Regions from separate parts of the Rhodococcus jostii RHA1 genome, predicted to be linked through region 2. Evidence: riboswitches for the same ligand, from Rfam matches in the RefSeq annotation. Region 2 holds a riboswitch; the other holds the start of a gene.
What was found. A riboswitch is a leader RNA that binds a small molecule or an ion and turns the genes downstream of it on or off. The one in region 2 is predicted to bind S-adenosylmethionine.
Positions count from the first base shown of each region.

Region 1: it holds a riboswitch for S-adenosylmethionine, as region 2 does, so the genes downstream of both, RHA1_RS53530 (putative leader peptide) here and RHA1_RS21365 (aminotransferase class V-fold PLP-dependent enzyme) in region 2, are expected to answer to the same signal.

Region 1 covers NC_008268.1:2,356,075-2,363,723, forward strand. The annotation lists gene RHA1_RS10850 (ABC transporter permease) at 1-861, opposite strand, end outside; gene RHA1_RS10855 (ABC transporter substrate-binding protein) at 865-2,499, opposite strand; gene RHA1_RS53530 (putative leader peptide) at 2,652-2,735, opposite strand; SAM riboswitch class I at 2,740-2,833, opposite strand; gene RHA1_RS10860 (NtaA/DmoA family FMN-dependent monooxygenase) at 2,881-4,275, opposite strand; gene RHA1_RS10865 (LLM class flavin-dependent oxidoreductase) at 4,291-5,349, opposite strand; gene RHA1_RS10870 (LLM class flavin-dependent oxidoreductase) at 5,346-6,407, opposite strand; gene RHA1_RS10875 (GNAT family N-acetyltransferase) at 6,404-6,946, opposite strand; gene RHA1_RS10880 (ABC transporter substrate-binding protein) at 6,958-7,649, opposite strand, start outside.
Region 2 covers NC_008268.1:4,626,510-4,634,158, forward strand. The annotation lists gene RHA1_RS21360 (MCE family protein) at 57-1,304, shown strand; SAM riboswitch class IV at 1,384-1,498, shown strand; gene RHA1_RS21365 (aminotransferase class V-fold PLP-dependent enzyme) at 1,550-2,845, shown strand; gene RHA1_RS53640 (putative leader peptide) at 2,874-2,942, shown strand; gene RHA1_RS21370 (LLM class oxidoreductase) at 2,992-3,618, shown strand; gene RHA1_RS21375 (flavin reductase family protein) at 3,624-4,133, opposite strand; gene RHA1_RS21380 (YbaK/EbsC family protein) at 4,313-4,786, opposite strand; gene RHA1_RS21385 (ABC-2 transporter permease) at 4,821-5,912, opposite strand; gene RHA1_RS21390 (TetR/AcrR family transcriptional regulator) at 5,905-6,615, shown strand; gene RHA1_RS21395 (alpha/beta fold hydrolase) at 6,618-7,649, opposite strand, start outside.

The DNA of each region.
Region 1 (7,649 bases), 2.3 Mb from region 2:
CGAGCTCAGCACCACGATTCCCTGGACCACCGGAATGTCCTGCGCCATCACGGACGTCTGGGTGAGCCGCCCCACGCCGGCGCGCGAGAACACCGTCTCGACGACGACCGATCCGGCCAGCAGATTACCCACGAGCACACCGGCGATGGTGAACGCCGGAATGCTCGACAGGCGCAGCGCGTGCCGGGTCTGAATCTGCCAGCGGGACGCACCCTTCGCCCGCGCGGCTTCGATGAACGGCTGTCGCCACGTGGTCTGCAGACTCGCCGCGAGCACCTGCGCGATCACGGCGCCGGTCGGCAGCGCGAGCGTCACCGCCGGGAGCACCAGTGTCGCGATCCCCTGGTCACCGAACGCCGGGAACGCCTTCAGCCGGAACGAGAACAGCTGCAGCAGAATCAGTCCCACCCAGAACGTCGGCACCGCGACACCGAGCGGAGGCAGTGAGAACAGCAGATTCCGCACCCAGTGGACCCTGGTGTAGGTGGCGAGGAACGCGACCGCTGCCCCGACCACGACCGCGAGAACCAGCGCCGCCGACGCCAGCGCGAGCGTGCTGGGGACCGCGTTCCCGATCGCCTCGGTCACCGATTGCCCGGTGGCGATCGAGTACCCGAAGTCACCGCGGACGGCGTGGCTCAGCGAGTTCCAGTACTGCACCCACACGGGCTGGTCGAGGCCGTACCGCGCCTGCAGCTCCGCGACGGCGGCCGCGTCGACCGTCGTTCCGGTGGACGCCGAGTCGACGGCGATACTCACCGGGTCGGACGGCAGCAGGAACAGCACGGCGAACGACACGGTGAACGTCGCCCACAGGACGGCGATCGCCTGCAGCACGCGGAGTCCGAGGTAGCGAATCATGGCTCAGCGTCCGCTGATCCAGGTGTCGAAGAACTGGAGCCGGGCCGAGGCCTCGAACTTCAGGTCCTGCACGTTGGGGCCGGCGCCGATCGCCTGCGACAACTCCACCGTGGGGATCCACAGGCCGTTGTCGAGCACCTGCTGCTGGGCGTCGGCGACGAGCGCGCTCCGCTCGGTGGTGTCGGTGGCGGCGAGTTGCTTCGCGAGCACGTCGTCGAGCGCGGGAATGGGTCCGCGGTTGTTCAGGTTGCGGCCGTCGAGGCCGAACTGGGTGCGGAGGATGTCACCGTCGGCGCGGGTGCTGTTGTAGTAGGTGGCGTCGAAGTCCTTGGAATTCTGGCGGGCGGTGGCCTCCGGAGTGGACACGAGATTCAGCTGCAGATCCACTCCCACCTCTTTGAGCTGCTGCTGCACCAGTTCGAGGATGGCCTGGTTGCCGGCGAACACGGAGCTGAACAGAACGGGGAAGCTCAGCTTCTGACCGCCCTTCTCGCGGATGCCGTCGGCACCGGGAACCCAGCCCGCCTGATCCAGGATCGACTTCGCCTTCTCCGGGTCGTACGTCACGTCCGGCAGCGCCACGTAGCCCGGGGTGCGGCTGGCCAGCGTGCTGGTGGCGGGTTTGAAGTTGGGCCCGAGTACGGTGTCGACCAGTTCCTGCCGGTTGATCGCCGGGACCAGCGCGCTGCGCACGACGGGGTCGACGAGCGGTCCGCGAGTCACGTTGGGCTGGAAGCCGAACGGGGTCCCGGGGTTCGACGTGGTGAGCACCTGCCCGCCCGCGCCTTCGATCTGCGGGGCGTCCTGCGGCAACGCGTCACTGATCGCGTCCAGCTGTCCCGAGGACAGGCTGCCCGTGCGGACACCGGATTCGGGCACGACACTGAACTCGATGGTGTCGAGGTACGCCTCGCCGTCGTGGCCGAACACGTCCGAACCCCAGTTGTATCCGGCGCGCTTGGCGAGGGTCACCGACTTGTCCTGCTGGTAGTCGGCGTACGTGAACGGCCCGGTGCCCGAGATGTTGCCGGTGCACCGCTCTTCGGCGGACTTCGCGACGGACGCATCGGACAGGATGCCCAGCTGCGGGGTGGACGACGCCTGCAGGAACTGCGCGTTGGGTGCGGCGAAGTCGACCTGCGCGGTCAACGGGTCGATCACGGTGGTACCGGTGTAACCGGCGAGGTAGCTGGCACCGAGCGGGGCCTTGGCGCCGGAGAGGGTCTTCACGATGGCGTCGAGATTCTTCTTCACCGACTCCGCGGTGAAAGGTGTTCCGTCACTGAACGTGACCCCCTCCTTCAGGTGGAATGTGAAGGAGGACGCGTCGGCGTCGGTTTCCCAGTTCTCGGCGAGCCACGGTTTGAGTTCGCCCGTCTCCGGGTCCTGGTCGGTGAGCGAGTCCACCACCTGACGAGCCACGTAGATCGTCTGATTCGTGCCCGACTGCGCGGGGTCGGCGCACGTCGGTGCCTGGGAGAGGCCGTAGCGGAGTGTTCCGCCCGGCTGTGCGGGGCCCGCATCCGCGGAGGAACTGCTGGAACCGCCACCGCAGGCGGTGAGCGCCGTGGCCAGCACGGCGGCGGCGCCGATACCTGCTGCGATGCGGGCACCGCGGTGGGGCGAGGACAAAAGCACTGATGGCACCGAGAACTCCGTGATCTCGAAGAAGTGCCGTGCGCGCTGCCCGTCGTATCGGCAGCGCTCACGCGCACAGGAAGGTGAAGGACACCGGATCCGACGCGGATGCGGTGTGAAGAGCCGGAACCCCGAGGGATCGAGGTGGCAGGTCAGCTGTGACAGATCGAGGTGGACAGCCGGCAGAGATCGACGTGCAGGCGCCCCCAGGCGCTCACGAAACCTTCGGTCAACATCGTTCCTCCATCGATCCCGGCGGTAGCACCCGCACCCGCAGGGCGGGGGGTTGCTGCGACGTCAACGAGCCAGGTCTCTCGGTCGCTCTGGATGGTCGTTACCGAGTGTAAGAGATCGCCGGTCGTGGCGCCACACGGACCCCCGCTACCCGACCACCTGCCGGGACTCGACCTCCCGCCGCGACAGGGCGGGCCGGAGCCCGAGGTGCTCACGCAGGGTGGAGCCTTCGTATTCCGTTCGGTACGAACCTCGCTCCTGCAATTCGGGCACCAGCAGGTCGACGATCTCGTCGAGTCCGGTGGGCACCAGATACGGCGAAATGTTGAACCCGTCCGTGGCGCCACTGCGAACCCACCGGGTGAGTTCGTCGGCGACCTGCCCGGGAGTACCGGCGAAACCGGAGCGCTGGGTGGTCGCGATCGCAACCTGACGCAGCGACAGGCTCTGCGCCTCTGCCAGGGCCCGCCATTCCCGGGCGATGGCGAGCGGATCCTTTCCGTCACGCGCCGCCCCACGGGTGACGGAGATCGGCGCGGGCACCGGATCGAATTCGGGCAGTGGGCCGTCCGGGTCGCGATCGGACAGATCGCGGCCCCACACCTGACCCACCAGCGACAACGCCGTCTGCCCGGTGTACTGGCCCTCGAGAACCCAGCGCACCTTCTCCTCCACCTCGGACGCGTTCTCCGCGAGCACGATCTGCGTGCCCGGCAGAATCTTGACGTCGTCCTCGGGACGCCCGGCACGACGCAATCTCGCCCTGATGTCCTCGGCGAAAGCGAGCGCCTCGTCGAAATGCGTTCCGTGCCGGGAGAAGATCACGTCGGTGTGCGCGGCCGCGAAGTCCCGGCCCGCCGGTGAGTCGCCGGCCTGGAAGATGACGGGATGCCCCTGGGCGCTGCGCGGCAGCGTCGGAGTGATCGTGACGTCGAACTGCGACGTGCGCCGGGACACCTCCCGCACCCCGTCCGGGGTCGACCACGACGGTGCGTCGGTGCTCGTCGCGACCGCGCCGTCGGCCCACGCATCCCAGATCGCCCGGGCGGTGTCGAGGAACTGCCCGGCCCGCTCGTACCTGTCCGCGTGATCGAGGAAGCCGCCGCGCCGGAAGTTCTCACCGGTCCACGCGTTGTCCGTGGTGACGGCGTTCCAGCCGGCACGGCCACCGGACAGCAGGTCCAGCCCGGACAGCCGCCGGGCGAGGTCGGCCGGCTCGTTGTAGGTGGTGTTCTGGGTGGCCACCAACCCGATGTGCCGGGTGATGCCGGCCAGCGCCGAGAGCTGGGTGATCGCGTCGGGCCTGCCCACGATGTCGAGATCGAGAATCTTCCCTCCCTGTTCCCGCAGGCGCAGGCCCTCACCGAGGAAGAAGGCGTCGAACAGGCCACGCTCGGCGGTCAGTGCCACCCGCCGGAACGTTTCGAAGTCGATCTGCGATCCGCTCGACGGATCGGACCAGATCGTCGTGTGGTTGACGCCCTGGAAGAAGACACCGAAGTGCACCTGGGCGCCGGGTCTGGCGTACGAGTTGTCGGTCATGTTCTCCACAACCTTTCAGCGAGAAGAGTCTTCGAGGCGCTCGGCCTGGAATCGGGTGACGGGACGGTCGAGGCCCAGCGTGCTGCGCAGGGTCGAACCGGGGACGGGACGGTGGGCGATGCCGGCACGGAGAAGTGCCGGGACCACGTACCGCGCGAGCACCGGAAGATCCTCGTCGACGACGGCGGGATGCAGGCGCACACCCTCGACGTGCGCATCCAGGGCGCGGAACAGTTCCACCAGCCCGCTGGCATCGCCGGCGAACGACAACCGTCCGCTCGGCGGGGCAGGCGTCGACGAGCCGAGCGCGACATCCAGTTCGGCGACCACCAGCGGTGCGCCGCCGACCTTCGCGCGCCCGGCGGCCTCGACGGTGTCCTCGAGTGTCGGTCCGGACACCAGCACCACGTCGACCAGCGACGGATCGGTGTCCCCCTCGACGCCGAACACCACCAATTGCCCCTGCGGTGGCCGGGGCACGATGGCCGGACCCTTCACCGAGTACGTCTCGCCCCGGAAGTCGATGTAGTGCAATCGGTCGCGGTCGACGAAACGCCCGGTGGCGTAGTCGCGGATCACCGCGTCGTCCCCCCACGAATCCCACAGGTCCCGGACCACGGTGATCGCGTCCCGTTCCTCCCGCGCGAGGTCGGCGGGTGCGGTGACCTCGGCCCGGCCCAGTGCGCTCGCGACCCGCGGGTCGGTGTCGCGTGCCGGGATCCAGCCGCCGCGACCACGCGACGCGTAGTCGAGCGTCGCGAGTTGGGAGGACGTGTGGAACGGCTCGGCGTACGTCGTGCCGACGACCGGTACGAGTCCGATCGTGCTGGTGGTCGCGGCAACGAACGCCGCGCGGTTCACCGCGTCGATCCGGCCGACGGGTCCCCCGTGGGCGCCGGGCGGCAGCAGGGAATCGTCGAAGGAGGCGAACGTGAAGCCGGCGTTCTCGGCTGCCGCGACGCGGTCCGCCACCGTTCGCCCGGTCAGCAACCGGTCGGGTGTGTGCGCGGCGCGCCGCCAGGCTTCGGGATGCGCACCCTCGCCATCGAGTTCGATGCCCAGAAACAGGCTCATGCGTCTTCCTCCTCGGTGCCGGCCGCGAGGGGGCGGCTCGGAATGGTCTCGCGCAGCGTGGGTGCCACCTCGGCCTGGAACAGCTCCAGGCTTTCGCGGTGCTGCTTGTCGCTGCCGACGCGGTCGGCGCTCAGGTGGATCACCTCGTGGCCGAACTGCTCGTGGTAACGCTGCACCTTGTCGATCACCTGCTGCGGGCTGCCGATCAGTGCGGAGCTGCGTTCGACGAAGTCCTCCACGGTCTCGAACACCACCGGAAGCCCTGCCCTGCGGGCGAAGTCGAGGCGAGCCGCGTGAATCGGCCGCCACACGTCCAGCGCATCCTGCGAGTTCGCCGTCACGTAGAACCCGGCCGTTCCAGCGCCGACGAGGGCGTCGGCGGGATCGTGACCGTAGTGCGCCCACCGTTCGCGGTAGTGCCGGACGAGTTCGGCGTACGAGTCGATGGGATACGTGACGTTCGCCGAGAAGATCGGATCACCGTAGCGGGCGGCGAGATCCACCGACTCCTTGCTCGTCGCGCTGCCGTGCCAGATCCGGATCCGCCGCTGCAGCGGGCGCGGAAGGGCGACAGCGTGCTCGAGAGACGGCCGGAACGTGCCTTCCCACGTGACGTCCTCGCTCTCCCACAACTGCCGGAACAGTTCGTAGCCCTCGCGGTTGCGGTCCCACTGGTCGTCCGGGGTGACGTGGAACAGCTCCGCCTGCGCGGTGCCGTTGCCCTTGCCGATGATGAGCTGCAACCGGCCGCCCGACAGGTTGTCCAGCGTCGAGTAGTCCTCGAACGCGCGGACCGGGTCGAGCAGGCTCAGCGTGGTCACCGCCGTCCACAACTGCAGCGTGCTGGTGCGCGCCGCGATGGCGCTGAGCACCACGGGCGGGGACGACGACAGGAAAGGATGCTCGTGGCGCTCGCCCACCGCGAACCCGTCGTACCCCAGTTGCTCGGCGAGGACGGCTGAGTCCACAACCTCCTGCAGCCTGGCCGCGGTGCCGATCCTCTCCCCGGTCACCGGGTCCGGGTGGTGGGTGATCAGGCTCATCAACAGAAACTTCATACAGACTCGTACTCCTTTGCGGCCCAGGCGGAAGGCAGAGCGGTAGGGGTGTGCAGGATCTTCTCGAATCCGTGGATTCCGACGTCCTGCGGTGGGAGGGAGCGGTCGAACAGCGCCGTGTACCCCGCGGCCAGGTACAGGGCCACCGCCTCGGGCTGCCGCGGCCCCGTGGTGAGGAAGATGCGGGAATACCCTGCTCGGGTGATCGCGGCCTCGAGCTCCCGCAGCACGATTCGTCCGAGGCCGCGACGGCGGTGCGCCGACGAGGTCCAGATCCGTTTGAGTTCGGCCGTCGTGTCGTCGTAGCGGCGGAACGCCCCGCCCGCCACGGATGTCCCGTCCTCGACCAGAACGAGCAACGCGCCACCCGGTGCGGCGAACTCCTCCGCCGGATACGTGCTGAGATCGTCGTAGATCTCGTCGCGGGTGCGCCCGTACCGGGTGCTGTACTCGATCGCCAGTTCTTCGAGCAGCGGCGCGGCCAGCGGATCGGCCTGATCGACGAACACGGTCTGCACGGATTCGGCCCTCTCGGTCACCGGTCCTCCTGTCAGCTGGTCTTCGGGAGTCCGGGCGGGTTGACGACCGACGTGTCGACGGCCTCGCTCGCGATGTTCCAACGGTCGAGAACCTGTGCGTACGTACCGTTCTCGATGATGTGGTTGATGGCCTCGTTGACGGCGGTCACCAGTCCGTTGTCCTTCTTGGTGAGCACGGCGATCTCACCCTGGAGGGCGTCGCCCGCCCCCGAGAACGTTCCGGCGATCTCGCTCTCCCCGGCCTGCGCCACGTGAAACGACGAGGACGGGTTGGGCCCGAAGTAGGCGTCGATCCGGCCCGACGCGAGGGGCAGGTAGTAGTCGGTGACGTTCTGGTAGTACGTGATGTCGGTCGGTTCGAGCCCCGCCGCGACGTTCTGCTCACTCCACTTCACCAGCAGCGCTTCCTGATTGGTTCCGGAGGAGACCGCGATCTTCAGACCCGCGACGTCCTTGGGCTCCTTGATCTGGATGCCGCTGCCCTTCTTCGTCTCGAACGCGACCGTGTCGAGGCGGTACGTCGAGAAGTCGTACTTCTCCTTCCGCTCCTCGGTGACGGTGACGTTGGAGATGAAAGCGTCGGCCTCCCCCGAATCGATGCGAACGAAGTTCTGCGCCCAGTCCGCGGCCTGGAGATCGACCTTCAACCCGAGAACGTCGCCGATCAGGTACGCAAAGTCGGTCTCCGAGCCGATGAGCGTCT
Region 2 (7,649 bases):
TGCCGGCTCCCCGAAGTGGGGACGACGTTCGGTCGACGCGACATCGAGGGTGGACGGTGAGGTCGCCGCTCGTCCGGTGGCAGCTGATCGGCTTCGTTCTCGTGGCCCTCATGGGCCTCGTCTACGTGGGTGCCAACTACGTGCGCCTGGGCAATCTCCTCGGGTTCGGCGAATACACCGTGAACCTCGAATTGGAGACGTCGGGCGGCATCTTCACCAATGCGGAAGTCACGTACCGCGGCGTGCCGGTCGGCCGCGTCGGGGACTTGTCCCTGACCCCGGACGGCGTCGTCGTCGAACTGCGGATCGACACGAGCGCGCCCGACATTCCCGCGTCTGCGAAAGCCGTCGTGGCCAACAGGTCGGCGATCGGCGAGCAGTACGTCGACCTTCGGCCCGCCGCCGATCGCGAGCCCTTCCTCGCGGACGGATCCCGTATCGCCGTCGCCGACACGTCGACGCCGGTACCCGTCGAAGAATTGCTCGCCAGCACACAGGGATTGGCGGAATCCGTGCCGATCGACGCGCTCCACACCGTCGTGACGGAACTCGGCGCGGCGTTCGACGGCAAGGGCGAAGACCTTCAGTCGCTCGCGGACTCGTTGTCGGGGCTGTCGGCGTCGGGCGCGGAATCGCTCGACCGGACGTTGGCTCTGGTGCGCAACGGTCGCACCGTGCTGGACACGCAGTCCGAACAGTCCTCGGCGATCAAGGATTTCAGTGCCGACCTGGACTCGCTCGCGGATCGGCTGCGCAGCAGCGACCCGGACGTCCGGCGGCTGATCGACAACGGAAATCCGGCGAGCGATCAAGTGGGACAACTCGTCTCGGAGGCCGGACCGGGTGCCACGACGAACCTCGCCAACCTGTCCGCCACGGCGAAGACGATCGCGGTGCAGGCCACGGCTCTGCAGACCCTGTTCGTGTACCTGCCGGGGGTGGCGGCGGCGTCGTCGACCATTGCGCCCGACGACGGAACCGTGCACCTGGGCCTGGTGGCCGAGACAAACAATCCGCCGTCGTGCACCGTCGGCTACGAGGGCACCCAGGCGATCCTCCAGGAGATGAGGCGGAACGACCCGAACTTCGACGACACGCAGCAGGACTTCCCGCAGAACACCGCCGCGTCCTGCGAAGCCCCACAGGGCAGTCTCACCGGCGTCCGCAGTGCGAACCGGATCGTGTTCGGCGACCCCGCCACCGTTCAGCCGTGGGACTCCACGCCCAAGAAGGACCCGAACAAGCTGGACCTCAACCCGATTGCGAGTCAGCTCGCCCCGCTCCTCGGGGTGACCCCCAACTGACGCGAGTTCCGCGGCCCGGATCCCGGCCCTCCCGGTTTCGGGTTGACAACTGCGCGTCGATCCTGCAATCTTCGAAACAGGTCACGAGTACCAGCGTCAAGCCCCGGCTAGCTGGTCGGCAACCCTCCACCGCGGCGGGGTGCTCCGGGTGACGACCAGGCTGAGGTCCATACCGGACCCGGCAAGCGCGGACTCCGAGAGGGCACCGACCCTGCGACGAGTCCCTGACTACGAGGGATGTCGTGATGACTGCTGTACTGACCGCTGACGTGTGTGTTGCCCCCCTAGCCCAGGTTTCGGGCTCCGACCTGCGGGTTCCGCTCGTTCAGGGAGGCGACTGTGCCTACGTCAACTTCGACTACGCCGCCAGTGCGCCGGCGTTGGCGCAGGTGACCGACCGGATCGGGGCACTGCTCCCGACGTACTCCAGCGTGCACCGCGGCGCCGGCTACGCGTCGCGGGTCTCGACCGAGTGCTACGAGAAGGCCCGCGACTCGGTCGCCCGATTCGTCGGAGCGAGTGAGGACCAGGTGGTGGTCTTCACCCGGAACACGACCGACTCGCTGAATCTGCTCGCCGGCTGCGTCCCCGGCAGCACCGTGGTCCTCGACATCGAGCACCACGCGAACCTGCTGCCGTGGAAGAACTCTCGCGTCGTGAGGGCGGCGGACGCGCTGGAGGAGACTATCCGCCTGCTCGTCGCCGAACTGTGCTCCAAGCCCACCGCCCTGCTCGCGGTGACGGGTGCATCCAACGTGACCGGCGAGGTTCTGCCGATCGCCGCCCTCGCCGAGGTGGCGCATCGTTGCGGCGCACGGATTCTCGTCGACGCCGCTCAGCTCGCGCCGCACCGGCGCATCGACGTCGAGGAGTGGGGCGTCGACTACCTCGCGTTCTCCGGGCACAAGCTGTATGCCCCCTTCGGTGCCGGTGTGCTGGTGGGCCGCCGGGACTGGCTGGACGCCGCCGAGCCCTATCTCGCAGGCGGCGGGGCGGTCCGGAACGTGACCGTCGAATCGACCCAGTGGGCGCCCGCCCCTGCCCGGCACGAGGCGGGAACCCCCAACGTGCTCGGCGCGGCGGCGCTCGCCGCCGCGTGCGATGCACTGTCCGAGCTGGACTTCGGCACGGTGGCCGCACACGAGGCCGCGCTCACCGGCCGGCTCCTCGACGGCCTCGGCTCCGTCGACGGCCTGGAATTCCTGCGGCTGTGGTCGGACGCCCCCGACACCGTGGGGATCGTGACGTTCACGATCGACGGGTTCGAGCCGGGAGAGATCGCCGCCTACCTCTCCGCCGAACACGGAATCGGAGTTCGCGACGGGCGGTTCTGCGCCCATCCGCTGCTGGGGCGCCTCGGCAGGCCCGACGGCGCCGTGCGGGTGAGTGTGGGTCTCGGAAGCTGCTCAGAGGACGTGGATCGGCTGGTCGACGCGGTGCGCACCCTGGTGGCGGGCCGCCGGAGCTGGACCTACGCCAAGGAGAGCGGCCAGTGGAATCCGGTGCCGGAGACGCGTTTTTCGCGGGACGCGCTAGTATGACGGCATGGCATCGCAGGCTGGGAGCACAATGATTGCTCACTGGTGCCGTCGGCATGTCGATCTGTGCCGAACCGCCTCGGGTATGTGTTCGAGCTGACCGTTCTTCCAGCTCTGTTTCATTCACACGTCATTCCCGAGGAACCCCTATGTCTCGAGACAATGCCTTCGTATCCCGTCCCCTTCGCATCGCCGTCGAACTGACCGGCTCCGGCCACCACCCGGCGGCCGAGGGTGCCACCGGCACGCGGCCGATCAACGGCGCGGACTACTGGGTGGACCTGACCGCCGACTCGACGGATCAGCTCGACCTCACGTCGTTCCCGCCGAACGTCGTCCGGATCCGGGCCTCCGATCTGCGTGAGGCGCAGCAGGAACGCGCGCGGATCCGCGCCGAACTCGTCGCCGACGGTCGCGACCCCGACAGCGTCACCGTCCTGGTGGACCTCGAGGTGCTCATCGCCGGAGAGGCCCGCGCCGCCCGCAAGGAGCTGGCCCTCCTCGACAGCGCCCTGGAGGCGCCGCGTGCTCCGGTGTCGTTGCAGTACATCGGAACTCCGGTCGGCCTCGCCGGGCTCATCGCCGACATCCAGGCGGCCGGCGTCGCCGACGGTGTGACCGTGCTGCCGCTGTCGCTGCCCAGAGTTCTGGAGCAGCTCGTCGACGGCACCCTTCCGTGGCTGGAGGAGCGAGGTCTCGTCACCTCCGCCGACGCCGTCGACGAAGCGCTGCGCCGCTTCGACCTCCCGCTCCGCGAGCGGGTACTGGCATCCTGACCAGGTCAGTTGCCGTCGTTCGCTGAACCGAGAGGAGTGGGCCGGTAATACCGGCCCTCGTGATACAGCAGGGGAGCCGAAGCGGAGTCGTCGTCTGCCTCGGCATGGACGCGGGTGACGAGGCCGATGACGAGCGTGTGATCGCCGACGGGGATCAGCTGGTCCACGATGACCCGCAACCAGCTGGGAGTTCCGTGGAGGACCGGTTCGCCGGTGTCGAGTCGCGCCCAGAGCGACTCGTCGGCGAACCGCTGGTCGGCGCTTCGGGAGAATCGCTGAGCCAGGTGCTGCTGGTGCTCCCCGAGGAGGTGGATCACCAGCGAATCCGCGGAATGAAGTGCATCGATACTGGACGACGTGTTCGCGATGTTGAACGACACCAACGGTGGGTCCAGCGAGACCGAGGAGAACGAGGACGCGGTGAAGCCGACCGGGCCGGACCCCGAATCGAGGGTCACGATGGTGACGCCCGCCGGGTGACGGCGCAGGGCTGCGCGGTAATCCTCGGCGCCGATTCCGGGAGCGAGGTGAGGGTCGCGGGGGAGGTCCGAACCATCGACGGTTTCGGCGTTCTCGGCTCTGTCGGACAAATCATTCTCCGGGTCGGCCCGTGTGGGCACTGTGTCATTCTCGTTCACGTCACTCTCGTTCACGAGATCTGACGTCAACTATAGGGGCGTGAACCGCCCGGGATTCAGTCGACGTCGATCGCCAGGCCCGCGGTGATCCGCACCAACTCGGAGAACGATGTGCGGAAGACCGTGTCCGGGTGCCCGGCGGCCGCCCACAGTTCCGCGTACTCCGACAGGGCGTTGTCGACGTACGTCGGAAGGTTCGTGGGATGTCCGAGCGGAGCGATACCCCCGATCGGCTGTCCGGTCGCGATCCGCACCATGTCGAGGGGCGCCCGGGTCAGATTTCCCTGCAGTCGTTTGCCCGTGTTCGCCAGATCCACCTCGTGCGCACCCGACACGAGGAGCAGGATCGGATCGTCGTCCAGGAGGAAGACCAGCGACTTGGTGATGGCCCCGATATCGACCCCCAGAGACTCCGCCGCCTCGGCCGCGGAGTGGGTGGAGTCGGGCTGGGTCACGATCACCCCATGGTGTCCTCGCGCGATCAGAGTCTCGGCGACATGCGCGGCGTGGGGGTGCAGGGGCGTCGGCATGAACCAAGAGTAGGTCCATTCCTCCGGCACGACATCAAGAAGCGTCGTCCGACACGACATCGGAACGGGGCGTAGTCGATTCCGGCTTCCGGAGGCGCCGGGCGGTGAACCCGAACAGCAGTCCGAGCCCGACCGCGGAGTAGAGCACGAGGGCGAGCGCGGGCTGCCCCAGCCCCACGTCGTCGAAGTACACGATGCTTCGAATTCCCTCGGTGCCGGCGCCAGGGGTGATCCAGCGTCCGATGGCCGCGTAGAAGGCGGGGATCACGTTCGAACCGAACGCACCGCCGGCGCTGGGATTGCCGAGAATGACGAAGACGGCGATCGCGAGGGGGACGGCGAGGATGCCGACCGAGGCGCGCAAACCCAGCGTGAACACGGCGGTGCCGAAGACGACACCTGTTCCGAGGAGCCACAGCGGGAACCAGTGGCCTGCGAACGTGCCGAGCACGTGAGTGGTGATCAGGGCGCCGAGGGCGCCGGACAGCGCGGCGTAGCCGAACAGGACAGCCGTGTGCACGGACGCCTGACGGAGGCTTCGCGGGGCGCCGACGAACAGGCCGATCGCCGCCGCGAGCAGGTAGCCGCCGACAACCCACCCGACCGCCAGATAGAAGCCGGACAGTCCGCGGTTGTCGTGCGCACCGACCGGAATTTCGTCGCGGACCGTGAACTGGCGACCCTGGCTGTTCTCCGCCTCGGCGAAGACCGATTCGAGCGCGCTGGAGATGGAACTGCCGCCCGCGCTCGCCGTGATCAGGGTGTCGGGGCCGACGGGGTTCATGACGAACGCACCCTGGATCTCGCGGTCGTGGAGGAGCCGCCGGGCTTCCGCGGTGTCCGAGACGACACGGGCGCGCAGCGGCCTGCCGTCGATCGCATCGAGCCGGTCGGCGACCTGCTGGTCCGTGCCTGCGGGCAGTCCCTCCGCCGCGACGACACCGATCTCGATGTCGCGGGGCGTGGGCTGATGGAACGCGGCCACGTAGCTGAGGATGAAGCCGAGCTGGAGGAGGAGAACGCCGAAGACCAGCGCGACCATCACCTTGGGTGCGCCGTACTTCGACACCGGACTGTCGTGGTGCACGGGAGCCGGGGTGGGGGGTTGGCTGTCGGTCATGGTCATCGGACGTCCTCGATCCTTGTCGATACCGTGGGTATTGAATACCCTAGGTATCGTGACTGAAGATCGTCAACCGGACAGTCGTCACACCGAATGGGCGCCCACGACGCGTCCCGGACGTGACGTCGTGCGTCAGCGCCTCCTCGACGCCGCGGCGGAGGAATTCGCCGAGCGCGGCTTCAGCGCGGCCAGGCTCGCCGAGGTGGCACGCCGGGCCGGATTCACCAAGGGGGCGGTCTACTCGAACTTCGAGTCGAAGCAGGACCTGTTCGCCGAACTCTTCGCCGCGCGCTCACTCGAACTGGCGGGACGGGTCCTCGCCGAGATCGCCGGCATGAACCCCTCGGACGCCGCGGGCAAAGGCGGCGAGGCGATCGCGTCGTGGATGGTGCGCGAGCCGGGATGGTCGCTGCTGGTTCTCGAATTCGGCGTGCTCGCGGCACGTGACCCGCAGATCGCGCAGGCCTACCTGCGGGAGCGGCGGCAACTGCGGGGAAAGCTCGTCGAACTGATCGGTGAACGCGCGCAGGAATGGGGGGTCGACGACACGTTCGACGTCCGCACCACGGCCATCTCGCTGATGGCCCTCATCTCCGGTCTCGTGCTCGAGCACTCCGTAGACCCCGAGGAAGTGGATCAATCGACGATGGGCGCCGCAGTCACCGCCCTGTTCGCGGGTGCCGTCGCGAGGGCCGGGCTGACCTGATCTCAGGCGGTGTGCGCGACGACCCCGTCGAGGAAGCCGTCGATGTGCGCCCACGTGGAGTCCCTCGCCTTCGGGCCCGCGACGAGTCCCAGGTGGCTGCCCGGCGCGGACTCGAACCGCACCGACGGAGAACCGGTGAACACGTCCGTCGCCGCCCGGACCGACGGGATCGGGGCGATGACGTCCTCGGTGCCGCCGATCGCGAGAACCGGCACCGCGAGATCGGCCAGCGCGATCGCGCCGTTCCGGGTCTCGAAACTCCCCGCGGCGAGCGCGTTCCCGAGGATCAGCTGGGTGCAGACCTGGCGGAAGAACCGTGCGGGATAACCCGGCATGTCGGCCATGAACCGGTCGATGGACTCCATGCGCGCGAGGGTCTCGGTGTCGTGCAGGTTCCGGGCGATGAACCACGGCTTGGTGAGCTCGCGCTGAAGCGCGGTGAAGCGGTAGCTCGCCTGGACCAGCGGGGCAGGCAGCCCGCCCATCGCCTGAGTCGCGGTGGTGAGGGGGCGATCGCCGGTGAACCGGCCGACCATCCGCAGCGGCGCGATCATGGTCACCGACTCGTAATCGATCGGCGTGCCGATCGCCGTCACGGAACCGATCGGCAGATAGTTCCGGCACGCAGCCGTGAGCAGCGACATCGTTCCCCCGAGGCTCCAGCCGATGAGGTCGACGGGTGCACCGTCGTGGAGTCGGGACACACGCTCGACCGCCGCCGGGATGAAGTCGTCTATCCAGTCCTCGAACCCGAGGCCGCGGTCGGAGTAGCCCATGGTGCCGTAGTCGACGAGATACGCCGCCTTGCCCGAACCGGCCAGGTGCGCGGCCAGGCTCTGGCCCGGCCGGAGGTCGAAGCAGTGTGCGGGCGCCGCGAGCGGGGGGACGAGTAGGACGGGCCGGCCGCCGTCGGTCTCGGTGGCGTCGAACCGGTAGAGGTCCTGATGGGGCGCCTCGTGGATGCGCGTCGACGGGGTTCGCTGGACCGGCGCGATTCCGCCGCCGAAGGACAGTCGCCAGGCGTTGCGGGTCAG